2 regions of the Rhodoferax sp. BAB1 genome follow, and region 1 is predicted to be linked to the other one. Evidence: predicted binding sites of a transcription regulator. Region 1 holds the regulator's gene; the other holds the start of a gene.
What was found. The regulator LexA, encoded in region 1, represses DNA repair genes until DNA is damaged. The targets are predictions, from matches to a motif close to ACTGTATNNNNATACAGT.

Region 1 (7,708 bases):
CCCAGCGGTGCCACCAGCGTGAGCGCGTGGGCCGAGGGCGACGGGCCGGTCTCGATCTTCGCGCCCAGGTCCTTGAGCAGCTGGTAGAGCTCGGCGCGGCGCGTGGCGCGCGTCGAAACCCAGACCGGGGGCATCTCGCTGACTTGCGGTACGGGGGCTTCGGGCGCCACCTGGGCCACGTTCTTGTCGTAGCGGTAGAAACCCTCGCCTGTCTTGCGGCCCAGCACACCTCCGGCCAGGCGCTGCGCCGTGATGACGCTGGGGCGGTAGCGCGGTTCCTCGTAGTACTGGTGGTAGATGGATTCCATCACCGGGTGCGAGACGTCCAGCGCGGTCAGGTCCATCAGCTCGAAGGGGCCGAGCTTGAAGCCGGCCTGGTCGCGCAGGATGCGGTCGATGGTGGCGTAGTCGGCCACGCCCTCGCCGGCGATGCGTAGCGCCTCGGTGCCATAACCGCGGCCGGCGTGGTTGACGATGAAACCCGGCGTGTCCTGCGCCGTCACCGGGGTGTGGCCCATCTGACGGGCGTAGTCGCAGAGCGCGGTGCAGATGGCCGGATCGGTCTTGAGGCCGGCGATGACTTCGACCACTTTCATGACCGGCACCGGGTTGAAGAAGTGGTAACCGGCCACGCGCTGCGGTGACTTCAGCCGGGCGGCGATGGCCGTGATCGAGAGCGAAGAGGTGTTGCTCGCCAGCACCGTGCTGGCGCCGACGATGCCTTCGAGTTCGGCGAACAGGGCCGCTTTGACGTCGAGCCGCTCGACGATGGCTTCCACCACCAGGTCGCAAGTGGCCAGGTCCTGCAGGCTGGCGGCCGTCTTCAGGCGGGTTTTGCAGGCTGCAGCCGCGGCCGCATCCAAACGGCCCTTGTCCACCAGCTTGTCCCACTGCTCGCAGATCGACTGCTGCGCTGCCGCCATGGCCGCAGCCTGCTGGTCATGGAGGAGGACGGTGCTGCCGGCCTGGGCCGCGATCTGGGCGATGCCGCGGCCCATGGCGCCGGTGCCGACGACGGCAATGTGTGCATGGACGGGTTTCATGGCCGGAATTATCACTCTGTCGTCTGCCGGTCCGGAGTCGCCTGCCGGACTGCTCCGTGCCTCATCCTCTGCCAGACTCCAGGGTGACCATCGGCCAACAACCACCTGAGGTGACACCATGACCCTGAAACTTTGCGGATTCTCTGCCAGCAACTACTACAACAAGATCAAGCTGCAGTTGATGGAAAAGGACGTCCCTTTTGTGGAGGAACTGGTCTGGACCGGCCATACCGACAGCCTGCTGGTGGACCGCTCCCCCATGGGCAAGGTGCCCTTCCTGGACACGCCGCAGGGCCCGGTCTCCGAGTCCGGCGCCTGCGCCGAGTACATCGAGGCGACCTATCCGCAAAAACCGCTGTTGCCGGCCGACCCCTATGCCGCAGCCAAGGTGCGCGAGATCATCATCTACAGTGAACTGCACCTCGAACTGGTGGCGCGCAACCTCTACCCGGAAGCCTTTTTTGGCGGCAAGGTCTCGGACAACGTGAAGGAGCGCACCCGCAAGTTGCTGGAGCGTGGCGTGCACGGCTTAACCAAGCTGGTGAAGTTCTCGCCCTACGTGGCCGGGCCGGAGTTCACGCTGGCCGATTGCGCTGCCGTGGCGCACCTGCCTCTGGTATCGAGTGCCAGCAGGATCATCTATGGCGACGATGTGCTGGCGGGCCTGCCCGTGCGCGAGTACGTCAAGATGATGGGCGAGCGACCTTCTTTGCAGAAGGTCAACGCCGACCGCAAGAGCAGCACCGAGCAGATGCTGGCGCTGCGTGCGAAAAAGTCGGCCTGAGCCGGGGCACGCTTAGCGCCGTACCTTCAGCGCATCCGGGTTGGCGATGTTGCTCGGCTTGCCCTGGATGAAGTTCACGATGTTGTCGAAGGCGGTGCCGAAGTAGAGTTCGTAGCTCTCCTGCTCGACATAACCGATGTGTGGCGTGCAGATGCAGTTTTCCAGGCGCAGCAGGGCATGGCCCTGCAGGATGGGCTCGGACTCGAACACATCGATCGCGGCCATGCCGGGGCGGCCGTGATTGAGCGCACTGATCAAGGCCTCGGGCTCGATCAGTTCGGCGCGTGAGGTGTTGACCAGCAGCGAGGTGGGTTTCATCTGCGCCAGATCGGCGGCCGTGACGATGCCGCGCGTGGCCTCGTTCAGGCGCAGGTGCAGGCTGATCACGTCGCTTTGCTGGAAGAATTCCTCGCGGCTGCTGGCGGCCTCATAGCCGTCCTGCACGGCTTTTTCGCGCGAGGGATCACGGCCCCAGACCAGCACACGCATGCCGAACACGCGGCCGTAGCCGGCGAGCAGCTGGCCGATCTTGCCGTAGCCCCAGATGCCCAGGGTCTTGCCGCGCAGCACCGTGCCCAGGGCGAAATTGGGCGGCATGGCGGCAGACTTCAGGCCGGACTGTTGCCAGACGCCGTGCTTGAGGTTGCCTATGTATTGCGGCAGGCGGCGCATGGCGGCCATGATGAGCGCCCAGGTCAGCTCGGCCGGAGCGACCGGTGAACCGCTGCCCTCGGCCACGGCGATGCCACGCTCGGTACAGGCTTCGATATCGATGTGGCTGCCCATGCGGCCGGTCTGGGAGATGAGCTTGAGACGCGGCAGCTTTTCCACCAGTTGGCGGGTGATAGGCGTGCGTTCCCGGATCAGCACCAGCACGTCGGCGTCGCGCAATCGGACCGAGAGCTGGCCCAGTCCCTTGACGGTGTTGGTATAGACCTTGGGCGGGTAGTCGGCCAGTTTGCTGGCGCAGGCTAGCTTGCGTACGACGTCCTGGTAGTCGTCCAGAATCACGATGTTCATGCCGCTATTGTGCCTTGGCCTCGCATGCGGATTAACCCGGATGCGGAGCCGCGCAGCGGCGCAGGAGGCTCAGGTACGGGCGGCTTCGCAGGCGGCCAGGCGATCGAGTTCGGCGCAGACATCGGCCATGCGGCCGGAGATCACCATGCGGCCCACCTGCGAGCGGGGCTGGCCGGCTTCCATGACGCGTACCACGCGCAGCGGGCGACGGACCGGCGCAACGCAGGCGCGGGCCATGGCGGCTTGCATGCGGACGGAAGACCGCTGCACAGGCGTGGCGGTGGCAGGGCGCGAGGGAGCAGCGGGGGCCAGCCAGCGCAGCAGGCCTTGCAAGGGAGTCCAGAGGGCGTAGGTGGCGGACCAGGCGGTATTCATCGTTGACCTTTCGGGGGCGGACGCAGCGCGTTCACATGAGCATGGTGTTGCGGATCAGGCCGACGGCCAGGCCTTCGATTTCGAAGGGGTCGCCCGGCTCGACCACGATGGTCTGGTAGTCAGGGTTTTCCGGCAGCAGTTCGATCAGGTGCTTGTTGCGGCGGAAGCGCTTGACCGTGACTTCCTCGCCTAGGCGCGCCACGACGATCTGGCCGTTCTTGGCGTCCTTGGTGGACTGCACGGCCAGCAGGTCGCCGTCCATGATGCCGGCGTCGCGCATGGACATGCCGCGCACCTTGAGCAGGTAGTCGGGCTTGCGCTGGAACAGCGAGCTCTCCACGTAATAGGTCTGGTCCACGTGTTCCTGCGCGAGAATGGGCGAACCGGCAGCGACACGCCCGATCAGGGGCAGGGCGATCTGGGACAGGTCTGGCATGGGCAGGGAGAATTGCTTGATGCGAGATTCGTTGATGGAGCGCAGCGCCTCGCCTTGCAGGCGGATGCCGCGCGAGGTGCCGCTGACCAGTTCGATCACGCCCTTGCGTGCCAGCGCCTGCAGATGTTCCTCGGCGGCATTGGCCGACTTGAAACCGAGTTCGGTCGCGATCTCGGCGCGGGTGGGCGGGGCGCCGGTGCGTGCGATGGCGCTCTGGATCAGGTCCAGAATCTGCTGCTGGCGGGCGGTCAGCTTGATCGGGTACTGCGGCAGGTCCATGGTGGTGACTCCTGTGGGCGGGATGAAGACAAGGTACTGTCTCGATATCCAGTAACTGTATTTTTAACCAGTTTTCAGGGAATTGCAAGTGGGCTTGAAAAAAATCGTGGTTTTGGGCACCGGCGGCACCATTGCCGGCCTGGCCGCCCCCCATGCCGCCGACAGCCGTGACTACGTGGCCGCGCAGCAGCCGGTGGGTGAGCTGCTGGCCGGTCTGCCGACCCCGGCTGGCTGCACGCTGCTTTGTGAGCAGGTGGCCCAGATCGACAGCAAGGACATGGATCTGGTCGTGTGGCAGAAGCTGCTGCAGCGCTGCGTGCACTGGCTGGCGCAGGACGATGTGCAAGGCCTGCTCATCACCCACGGGACCGATACGCTGGAGGAGACCGCCTTTCTGCTGCAGACCGTGCTGGCACCGCGCAAGCCCGTGGTGCTGACCTGTGCCATGCGCCCGGCCAACGCGGCGGACACCGACGGCCCGCAGAACCTGCGCGATGCCCTGGCGGTGGCTGCCACGGCGGGGGCACAAGGCGTACTGGCAGTCTGCGCCGGCCGCATCCTTGGCGCACAGGACGTGCAGAAGGTCCACAGCTCGCGGCTCGATGCCTTCAGCGCGGGGGAGGCCGGTGATATCGGGCGGGTGCAGCAGGGGCGTGTGGATCGCCAGCGTGACTGGCCTGGGCCGCGTGTGCCGCAGGAGATGTTGCTCGAAGTTCTGCTGACGGCGTCTGCGCTGCCGCGCGTCGAGATCGTGCTCAGCCATGCTGCGGCTTGCGGCGCCACGGTGGACGCGCTGGTGGATCCGGCCGTCGCCACGCGTTACGGGGCCCAGCCGGTGCGTGGCCTGGTGCTGGCCGGCACCGGGGGCGGCACCGTGCATCATGAACTGGAAGCCGCCTTGTGGCGCGCCCGGGGCGCCGGTGTGCGCGTGCTGCGCAGCACGCGCTGTGTCGACGGGTTTCTGCAGCCCCGGCCGTCCGACGAGTTTCCCGTGGCGCCCGGCCTGAGTCCCGTCAAGGCGCGACTGGCGCTGATGCTCGAACTCCTGCGCTGAGAGGCGGCCCCGCGTCATGTTCACCGCCTTGCTCTCCAGTGCCTGGGCCTACCCGGCCCTCGAAGTCGTGCATCTGAGCGGCATCGCCTTGCTGGTCGGCAATCTCGTGCTGCTGGAACTGCGGGTTTTCGGCCTGGGCGCTGCGCTGCCGGTGCGCGAGCTGGCCCGCCTGAGCCTGAGCCTGGCCCTAGCGGGTTTCAGCCTCGCCGCGGCTTCGGGCCTGCTGATGTTTGCCAGCCAGCCGGTCGAACTGCTGGCCAACCGCGCTTTCACCCTCAAGATGCTGCTGTTATTGGCGGCGGCGTGTAATGCAGGCTGGTTCCACGGACGGGGCTCCCTGCACAAGCTCGACACCCTGGCGCGCGTGCAGATGCTGCTGTCCACCCTGATCTGGCTGGCCGTGCTGGTCTGTGGCCGCTGGATTGCCTACCTCTGAGACCACCGGAGTCACGCATGAAACGACGTACCGCGATCAGTCTTGCCTTGCTGCCCGGCCTGCTGCCGCTGGCGCGAGCCCACCATGGCTGGAGCAGCTTCGACCAGGAACGGCCCATTTTCCTGCAGGGGCGCGTGCACAGCGTGCGCTGGCAGAACCCCCATGCCGAACTGGTGCTGGAACTGCAGTCCCCGCTCACCCTGCCACCCGATCTGGCGCAGCGCGCCTTGCCAGCGCAGACCGCACCGGTCGACGGCAAGGCCCTGCTGGCCCGGGCCCAGCTGCCGCGTCGCAAGGACAGCCGCTGGGAAATCGAGCTGGCGCCGCTCACCCGCATGCAGGCCTGGAACGTGACGCCGCTCAAGGTGGGCGACGCGATGGGTGTGCTGGGCTTCACCTTCCACGACGAAAAGGGCGAGGCCATCCTGCGTGCCGAGTACCTGTTTGTGGGGGCCCGCATCTACGGACTGCGGTCCAGCCCGGCTTGAGGCGGAAATGACAACGCCCTGCAAGGCAGGGCGTTGGCGTGGCGCGCGGGCGTTTCAGCCGGCCAGGGACTGGAGGGCGCGCGCGGTGATCTCTTCCACGCTGCCCATGCCGCTGATGGCGCGGTATTTGGGCGCGGCAGCCGGATCCTTTTTGGCCCAGCTGCTGTAGTAGTCGACCAGCGGACGGGTCTGGGCGCTGTAGACGTCCAGGCGCTTCTTGACGGTCTCTTCCTTGTCATCGTCACGCTGTACCAGCGGCTCGCCGGTCATGTCGTCCTGTCCGGCCACCTTGGGCGGGTTGAACTTGACGTGGTAGGTGCGGCCCGAGGCCGGGTGTGAGCGGCGGCCGCTCATGCGCTCGATGATGGCCTCGAAAGGCACGTCGATTTCCAGCACATAGTCCAGCTTCACGCCCGCGGCCTTCATGGCATCGGCTTGCGGGATGGTGCGCGGAAAGCCGTCGAACAGGAAACCCTGGGCGCAGTCCGGCTGGGCGATGCGCTCCTTGACCAGGTTGATGATCAGGTCGTCACTGACCAGCGCGCCCGACTCCATCACGGCCTTGGCCTGCAGGCCCAGCGGCGTGCCGGCCTTCACGGCGGCGCGCAGCATGTCGCCGGTGGAGATTTGCGGGATGCCGTATTTCTGGCAGATGTACGCGGCTTGCGTGCCCTTGCCGGCGCCGGGTGCGCCCAACAGGATCAGTCTCATGGATACCCTCGGATGTTTTGCTGTTCTTAGCCAGCGACAGCACCATGGCGGTGCATGTCAGCTGCATGACTGAGGCGAGGATAGCATGCCGTAACTGGGATGAAACTTACAGCCCCAGGGGCTATCGCCCGGCGCGCTTCAGGCCGCAAACAGCCGGCGCACCCGCGCCAGGTCTTCGGGCGTGTCCACGCCCGCCCCCGGGGCCTGCTGCGTCACGTGCACGGCGATGCGGTGGCCGTGCCACATGGCACGCAGCTGTTCCAGGGCCTCGGTCACCTCGATCGGCGCCTGGGCCAGCTTCGGGAACTGGCGCAGAAAGCCGGCGCGGTAGCCGTAGATGCCGATGTGGCGCAGCGGCGCCGGATCCGGCAGTGTCTTGACCCCCTGGGCAAAACCGTCACGCCACCAGGCGATGGGTGCACGGCTGAAGTACAGGGCCAGGTCACGCGCGTCCAGCACCACCTTGACCACGTTGGGGTTCACGAAGTCGGCCACCTCATGGATGGGATGGGCGGCCGTGCTCATGCTGGCCTCGGGGCGCTGGCGCAGCAGCTCGGCCACGGCCGAGACCAGCGCGGGGTCGATCAGCGGCTCGTCGCCCTGCACGTTGACCACCAGCGCCTCATCGGGCAGCTTGAGCAGATCGCAGGCTTCGGCCAGGCGGTCGCTGCCGCTGGGGTGGTCGACCCGCGTGAGCACCACCTCGACACCATGCTGCTGGCAGGCCTGCACGATCCCGGGGCTGTCGCCGGCCACCACCACGCGGGTGCCGGCGCCCAGGCCGCTGCTGACGCGCTGGGCCACACGCACGATCATGGGCAGGCCGGCGATGTCGGCCAGGGGTTTGTTGGGCAGGCGGGTCGAGGCCAGCCGCGCCGGGATCAGGACGGTGAGGCTCATCGATTCAAAGCCCCAGTTCTTCGTCGCTCAGCGTGCGCGCCTCGTTTTCCAGCAGCACCGGGATGCCGTCGCGGATGGGGTAGGCCAGGCGGGCGCTGCGCGAGACCAGTTCCTGCTTCTCGCGGTTGTATTCCAGCGGGCCCTTGGTCACGGGGCAGACCAGCAGTTCAAGGAGTCGGGTG
Region 2 (7,708 bases), 1.5 Mb from region 1:
CACGAGGCCATGGTCCCCCACGGCCAGGCTGACACCCAGCACGAGAGCCGTCAGCCGGCCGTCGCGCAGGATGCGGCCCACGCCAGCGGTGACTGTGGCAGCTGCACGGCCTGCCAGATCTGCCACTCGGTGGCGCTCGCCGGCCTGTCCATGGCGGCCCCGGCTGCAGCAAGCGCCACGCCTGCACCACAAACGCAGGCACGGCTGCACGCCAGCGTCGAGCGCGCCCCGGGCTTCAAGCCGCCCATTTCCTGACCCTCACACCCTAGGTGCGTCCGCAGCGGGCCACATACCGCTGGCTGCGTGCGCGTGACCTGTTTTCAGGCTGTGCAGGAGTCTTTTATGAAGTATTTTTCAGCGCTGCTGGCGCTGTCCGTGCCCCTCCTCGGAGGTGCGCAGACCGTGCAGCAGCCATCCCCCGCGGTGGCCAGACCGGCGACCGCTACGCCCCCCGTGCCCTATCAGCCCATGGCCCCCACGGGTGCCAGCGCACGGGTCCTTGAACTCGAGGACTGGAAAGCAGCCAATGCCACCGTGGGCCAGTACCGGCGCGGCCACATGGACATCGTCAAGTGGGAGAAGGCGCAGCCGCCCGCCGTGACGACATCACAGGAGCCACCGCGATGACAGCCCATCCCATGCGACACCGTGCCCTGGCACTGGGTGTCCTGCTGCTGACGGGCTGTGCCACTCTGGAGCCCGACAAGAACCTGGCCGACGTGCAGCAGCTCACCGAGGGCCGCACCGCCGGCGTGGCCGTAGAGTTGCGCCGGCCCGCCCCGGACCAGGACGAGGCCACCGTAGCCCAATGGCTGGCCACACCGCTGAGCGCCGAGAACGCGGTACGCATCGCCCTGCTGGGCAGCCCGGGGGTACAGCAGGCGCTGCTGACCCTGGACCTCAGTGATGCCCTGCGTGTGCAGGCCGGCCGCCTGCCCAATCCGCATTTTTCACTGGGCGCATTCAGGGAAGGCGAACAGCGCGAGATCGAACGTGCGTTGAGCTTCGACCTCGTGGGCCTGCTTTTCCTGCCCTGGAAAAGCCAGTGGCAGAGCCGCCAGCACGAGCTGGCCAAGCTGCAGGCGGCGCAGGACATCGCGCGCCTGGCCACCGAGGTGCGCAAGGCCTGGATCAGCGCCGTGGCGGCCGAGCAGAGCGTGCGTTACCTGCGCGACGTGCAGGAGGCCGCAGAGGCCGGCGCCGAACTCGCGCGTCGCATGACCCGCGTGGGCAACTTCAGCAAACTGCAGCAGGCGCGCGAACAGCTGCTGGTGGCCGATGCCGCCGCGCAGCTGGCACGCGCACAGCAGCGCGCCTGGAGCGAACGCGAGAAACTCACGCGCCTGCTGGGGCTGGCCGGCACGCAGACGCAATTCACGCTGGCCGAACGTCTGCCCGATCTGCCGCCCCAGCCGATCGCACAGGACGACCTGGAAGCCCGTGCCCTGCGTGAACGCCTGGATGTGCGCTCGGCCGTCGCGGAAACGGCTTATGTCGCCGACTCCCTGGGTCTGGTGAAAACGGTGGGGTATCTCGACGGTCTGACGCTGAGCTACAAACGCGCCAGCACCGTGGATGGGACCGGCGCGCAGGAAGTCAAGCGCGGCTGGGAGGTGGAACTGGCGCTGCCCATCTTCGACTGGGGCAGCGCGCGCAACGCCCGCGCCGAGACCCTCTACCTGCAATCGGCCGTGCGCGTGCGCAACGTGGCCGTACAGGCCCGCAGCGAAGCACGCGAGGCCTACCTCGGCTGGCGCACCGCGTATGACCTGGCGCGCCACTATCGCGAGGAGGTGGTGCCGCTGCGCCGCTTCATCGGCGATGAGATGCTGCTGCGCTACAACGGCATGCTCTCCAGCGTCTGGGACCTGCTGGGCGAGATCCGCGCGCAGAGCCTGGCGGTGAACCAGGCGCTGGAGGCGCAGCGCGACTTCTGGCTGGCCGACGCCGACCTCCAACTCACCCTGACCACCACCTCTCCCGGCGCGCTCACGCAACTGCGTGGCGCCAGCACCAGCGCCGCTCCGGCCGCACAAGGACACTGAACATGAACCGACGCAATTTCTTCGCCGGCGCCGGCCTCACCGCGGTGGCCGCGGCCTCCGTCAGCAAGGTGGCGCTGGCCGCCCTGCCCGAGCCGGTGCTGATGGACAGCGCTGTCACCGCACCACCGCTTCACCCCGAGAACGGCCGACCCTACAACCCGGTGGTCACGCTCAACGGCTGGACCCTGCCCTGGCGCATGAACAGCGGAGTCAAGGAATTCCATCTGGTGGCCGAGCCCGTGGTGCGCGAGATCGCACCCGGCATGAAGGCGCACCTGTGGGGCTACAACGGCCAGAGCCCGGGACCGACCATCGAAGTGGTGGAAGGCGACCGCGTGCGCATCTTCGTCACCAACAAGCTGCCCGAGCACACCACCATCCACTGGCACGGCCAGCGCCTGCCCAATGGCATGGACGGCGTGGGCGGATTGAACCAGCCACAGATCCCGGTGGGCAAGACCTTTGCCTACGAATTCGTGGCCCGGCGGCCCGGCACCTTCATGTACCACCCGCATGCCGACGAGATGACGCAGATGGCCATGGGCATGATGGGTTTCTGGGTCACGCACCCGAAGGCGAAGAACCCGCTGATCGGCGAAGTGCAGCGCGACTTCTGCTTCCTGCTCAACGCCTTCGACATCGAACCCGGCAGTGCGACGCCGAAGATCAACACCATGCTGGACTTCAACCTCTGGACCTGGAACAGCCGTGCCTTCCCCGGCATCGACAGCCTGAACGTGCGGCTGGGCGACAAGGTGCGCATCCGCGTGGGCAACCTGACCATGACCAACCACCCCATCCACCTGCACGGCCACGAGTTCGTGGTCAGCGGCAGCGACGGCGGGCCCTGGCCCATGGGCGTGCGCGTGCCCGAGGTGACCACCGATGTGGCCGTGGGCCAGATGCGGCAGATAGAGTTCCTGGCCGACGAGGAAGGCGACTGGGCCTTCCACTGCCACAAGAGCCACCACACCATGAACCCCATGGGCCACAGCGTGCCCACCATGATCGGCGTCGACCACCGCGGCCTGGTGCAGAAGATCCAGAAGCTGGTGCCCGACTACATGGTGATGGGCGAACGCGGCATGGCCGACATGGGCGAGATGGAGATGCCCCTGCCCGACAACACCCTGCCCATGATGACCGGCACCGGCCCCTACGGCCCGATCGAGATGGGCGGCATGTTCACCACGCTCAAGGTGCGCAAGGGCCAGAAGGCGGGCGACTACAGCGATCCGGGCTGGTACCAGCAAGCCCCCGGCACCCAGGCCTATGAATGGAACGGCGCTACCCCGGCCACCCCGCGTGCCGCAGCGCCCGACAGCGGCGCGCCGGCCGTGGAGGTCAAGGCCATCAAACCCAAAGCACATGACGCACATCACTGAGGACACCATGAAGACACTTGCATTCATCATCAGCGCGGCCCTGCTGGCCGCCGGCTCCGCCCAGGCCCATGGTCCGAAGTCCCATACCAGCGCCGTGGTCATGGAACAGAAGGACTGGGGCATCGCCGGTACGGCCAGGAGCGTCCAGCGCACCATCACGCTGACCATGACGGACAACATGCGCTTCACCCCCGATCGCATCGAGGTCAAGCAGGGCGAGACCGTGCGCCTGCGCGTGCGCAACACGGGCAAGCTGCTGCACGAGCTGGTCATCGGCACGCCCAGGGAGCTCGCCGCCCATGCCGAACAGATGCTCAAGCACCCGAACATGGAGCACGATGAGCCCTACATGACCCACGTCGACCCCGGCAAGACCGGCGAGATCATCTGGACCTTCAACCGCGCCGGAGAATTCGAATTCGCCTGCCTGATTGCCGGCCACTTCCAGGCCGGCATGAAGGGCACCATCACCGTCCGCGCCAAATAGAGGAGAGAACCATGAACCGACGCAAACTTTTGCAGACCTACATTGCCCTGGCCGCTGGCACGCTGGCCGGCCTGGCCGCAGCCACACCGACCCGCCCCCTGATCGAAGTCTGGAAGACCCCTACCTGCGGCTGCTGCAAGGACTGGATCAAGCACCTGCAGGCCCAGGGCTTCGAGGTCAAGGCACACGATGTCAGCAACGCCGTCAAGAACGACTACCGCCGCCGCATCGGCCTGGAAGACAAATTTGGTTCCTGCCACACCGCGCTGGTGAACGGCTACGTGATCGAAGGCCATGTGCCGGCGCGCGAGATCCATCGCCTGCTCAAAGACAAACCCCGCGCCCTGGGCCTGGCCGTGCCCGGCATGCCCGTGGGCTCACCCGGCATGGACGGCCCGGAATACGATGGCCTGAAAGATCCCTACGACGTGCTGCTGGTGCAGCGCGGCGGCACGGCCACCGTCTTCCAGACCTATCGATGACAGCTCTTCCACCCCGGACGCAAAACACCATGAAGACAAACACCACCCTCCTCTGCTTCCTGCTGGCCCTGGCCGGCCCGGCGCTGGCCCAGGGCCACGGTGGCCATGAGCCCGGCGTGCTGGTCGCCCAGGCCAAGGCGCCCACGCCGACCCGCGCCGAGGTGCGCAAGGTCGACAAGTCGGCGAAGAAGATCACGCTACGGCACGAGCGCATCGAGAACCTGGACATGGACGGCATGACCATGGTGTTCCAGGTGCAGGATGCCGCGCTGCTGGACCAGGTCAAGGCTGGTGACCAGGTGCGCTTCACGGCCGAGCAGATCCGGGGCGCCTACACAGTGCTCACGATCGAGCCCGTCCGGCCCTAGAACAGGCAAGCCTGGCCCGCGGCCAGGCCGGGCCGGAACTGCGAGAGGTCCAGCACGATGCGTTCGCGGTTCAGGCCGTGGCGCATACAGGCCTTGTGGAAACGCTGACGGATCAGCTCGGCCCACAGGCCGCTGCCCTTCATGCGTGTGGCGTAGTCGCTGTCGTAGTCCTGGCCGCCGCGCATGTCGCGGATGCGCGCCATCACACGCGCGGCCCGCTGCGGGTAGTGCAGCTGCAACCACTGCTGGAACACCTCGTTCAACTCCCAGGGCAGGCGCAGCACGGTGTAGAACGCATTCGTTGCACCCGCCTCGGCCGCCGCTGCCAGCACCTGCTCCATGTCGTCGTTGATGAAGGGGATCTGCGGCGCCACGCTCACGCCGACCGGCACGCCCGCTTCGGCCAGGGCGCGGATGGTGCGCAGGCGGCGCTGCGGCGAGGCGGCGCGCGGCTCCAGCCGGCGCGCAAGCTCGCCGTCCAGCGTGGTGATGGTGACGTAGACCGCGGCCAGACGGTCTTGCGCCATGGGGGCGATCAGGTCCAGGTCGCGCTCCACGCCACTGGATTTGGTGACCAGCGAGAAGGGATGGCGCGCGTCACGCAGCACCTCGATCAAGGAACGCGTGATACCCAGCTCGCGCTCCACCGGCTGGTAGCAGTCGGTGACCGAGCCGATGACGATCATGCTGGGCTGGTAGGACCGTGCCGAGAGTTCGCGCCGCAGCAATGCCGCAAGCCCGCGCTTGGCGATGATCACCCGCTCGAAATCCAGCCCCGGTGACAGGCCCAGGTAGCTGTGCGTGGGCCGGGCATAGCAGTAACTGCAGCCGTGCTCGCAACCGCGGTAGGGGTTGATGGACTGGTCGAAGGCGATGTCCGGCGAATCGTTGCTGACCAGTGCGCTGCGCGCGTCCTCCCAGCGAAGCTCGGTACGCGGCTTCGACGCCGCCTCCGACAAGGCCTCGTCCCAGGTTGACCAGCCGTCGTCGAAGGCCGCGCGCAGATCCTGCTCGAAACGGTGGGCATTACGCGTGGCGGCGCCCCGGCCCTTGAGGGCCTGCAGGGGGATCTTGAATTCGCTCATGGCACCGGCCTGTTCTGATGCCGCAGCATCACATTGATAACTGTATATTTGTACAGTTTACTGACATTCACCACTTCTGTCAGCCCTTCCAGCATCGCCACCACCCGTCGGGGCGGACGACCTTCCATCGACCCACTGCAGCACGCTTGCAACAAGCAGGCCCCGCGCGCATCCTCCGGGCCAGGCCAGTCGCTATAGTGGAGCGCATGACCGCTACCACCCTGCACCAGGAACTCCGTGACCATCCGGCCCGCTGGCTGGCCGGGGGGCTGTGCGCGCTGGCCCTGCTGGTCCTCGCGGGCTGCAGCAGCACCCCCAAATCCGGCGGCAGCGTGGCCAGCGGCCACAGCGAATCGGGCCAGGCCTCTTATTACGGTAATGAGTTCCACGGCCGCAAGACGGCCAACGGCGAGCGTTTCGACCAGGCCAAGCTGACGGCGGCACACCGCACCCTGCCTTTCGGCACGCGGCTCAAGGTCACCAACACGCAGACCGGCAAAAGCGTGCAGGTGCGCGTGAACGACCGTGGGCCTTTTGTGAAGGGGCGCGTGATCGACCTCTCCAGTTCGGCCTTCAAGTCCATCGCCAGCCTGAATGCCGGCGTGGTGCCGGTGCGCATCCAGGTCATCGATTAGGCCCACGCGCCTGTGCTGCGCATAATCGGCGCATGAATCCCACGCACCTGCCCTACCCGGGCGCCATCACCGACGTGGCCGGCATCGAGGTCGGACACCACAGCGACACGCGCCGGCCCACCGGCTGCAGCGTGGTGCTGGCACGCCATGGCGCCGTGGGCGGCGTGGACGTGCGCGGTGCCGCGCCCGGCACACGCGAAACCGATCTGCTGCACCCCGGCAACCTGGTGCCCCATGTGCACGCCGTGCTGCTGGCGGGCGGCAGCGCCTGGGGCCTGGACGCAGCCGGCGGCGTGATGCGCTGGCTGGAAGAAAACGACATCGGCCTGGACACCGGCCACGGCCTGGTGCCCATCGTGCCGGCGGCCGTGGTCTTCGACCTGGGCGTGGGCGACGGCCGTATCCGCCCTGATGCGCAGTCCGGCTACCACGCCTGCGGGGCTGCAAGCCGCAGCGCGCCAGCCCAGGGCAATGTGGGTGCGGGCAGCGGTGCGCTGGTGGGCAAGCTGCTGGGCATGGCTCGCGCGATGAAGGGCGGCGTGGGCACGGCCTCGGTCAGCGCCGGCGGTGTCACCGTGGGTGCGCTGGTGGTCTGCAATGCCGTGGGCGACGTGCTGGAACCGGCGACAGGCCGCGTGATCGCCGGTGCCCGCACACGCGACGGCAAGACGCTGCAGAACACACGCGATGCCCTGCTGGCCGGCCACATGCCGCAGCACCTGCTGGCCGGCAACAACACCACCATCGGCGTGATCGCCACCGACGCGGTATTGACCAAGGCCCAGGCCCAGCGCCTGGCCCAGGTGGCTCACGACGGGCTGGCCCGCAGCATCAACCCCGTGCACACGATGCTCGACGGCGACACGCTGTTCGCGCTGGGCACCGGGACCAGCGGCAAGGAGGCAGACATGCTGCTGCTGGCCACGCTGGCAGCCGAGGCCACCGCACGCGCCGTGGTCAATGCAGTGCAGGCGGCGCAGGGCCTGACGGTTGGCGAGCAGCACTGGCCCAGCGCGGCCGAACTTGCATCGAGCTGAAGCATACATACGCATGCCGGCTGTCCTGCGCCACACCCTGCTCTCGCTGCGCGACCTCTGGGCCTCGGCCGCGCCCTTTGTGCTGCTGGCCCTGCTGCTGCTGACGCTGGCCTACTGGTGGCTGGACCCGATGCCGCCAAAGCGCATCACGCTGGCCACCGGGCCGGCCCAAAGTGCCTATGAC

Region 2: HTY51_RS02570 (PA0069 family radical SAM protein) is a predicted target of LexA. The motif match lies at 5,892-5,909, and genes of this name have one in related genera.

What each region holds. Positions count from the first base shown of each region.
Region 1 covers NZ_CP054424.1:1,973,134-1,980,841, reverse strand. Annotated here, with positions in the region: gene HTY51_RS09500 (3-hydroxyacyl-CoA dehydrogenase) at 1-1,043, opposite strand, end outside; gene HTY51_RS09495 (glutathione S-transferase) at 1,162-1,827, shown strand; gene HTY51_RS09490 (D-2-hydroxyacid dehydrogenase family protein) at 1,840-2,847, opposite strand; gene HTY51_RS09485 (hypothetical protein) at 2,917-3,222, opposite strand; gene lexA (transcriptional repressor LexA) at 3,254-3,937, opposite strand; gene HTY51_RS09475 (asparaginase) at 4,026-4,991, shown strand; gene HTY51_RS09470 (hypothetical protein) at 5,008-5,427, shown strand; gene HTY51_RS09465 (DUF6152 family protein) at 5,445-5,915, shown strand; gene adk (adenylate kinase) at 5,970-6,626, opposite strand; gene kdsB (3-deoxy-manno-octulosonate cytidylyltransferase) at 6,765-7,526, opposite strand; gene HTY51_RS09450 (Trm112 family protein) at 7,531-7,708, opposite strand, start outside; gene lpxK (tetraacyldisaccharide 4'-kinase) at 7,694-7,708, opposite strand, start outside.
Region 2 covers NZ_CP054424.1:522,803-530,510, reverse strand. Annotated here, with positions in the region: gene HTY51_RS02605 (hypothetical protein) at 1-255, shown strand, start outside; gene HTY51_RS02600 (hypothetical protein) at 343-627, shown strand; gene HTY51_RS02595 (TolC family protein) at 639-2,045, shown strand; gene HTY51_RS02590 (multicopper oxidase family protein) at 2,048-3,430, shown strand; gene HTY51_RS02585 (cupredoxin domain-containing protein) at 3,438-3,917, shown strand; gene HTY51_RS02580 (DUF411 domain-containing protein) at 3,929-4,399, shown strand; gene HTY51_RS02575 (copper-binding protein) at 4,429-4,767, shown strand; gene HTY51_RS02570 (PA0069 family radical SAM protein) at 4,764-5,852, opposite strand; gene HTY51_RS02565 (septal ring lytic transglycosylase RlpA family protein) at 6,059-6,487, shown strand; gene HTY51_RS02560 (P1 family peptidase) at 6,520-7,524, shown strand; gene HTY51_RS02555 (TAXI family TRAP transporter solute-binding subunit) at 7,538-7,708, shown strand, end outside.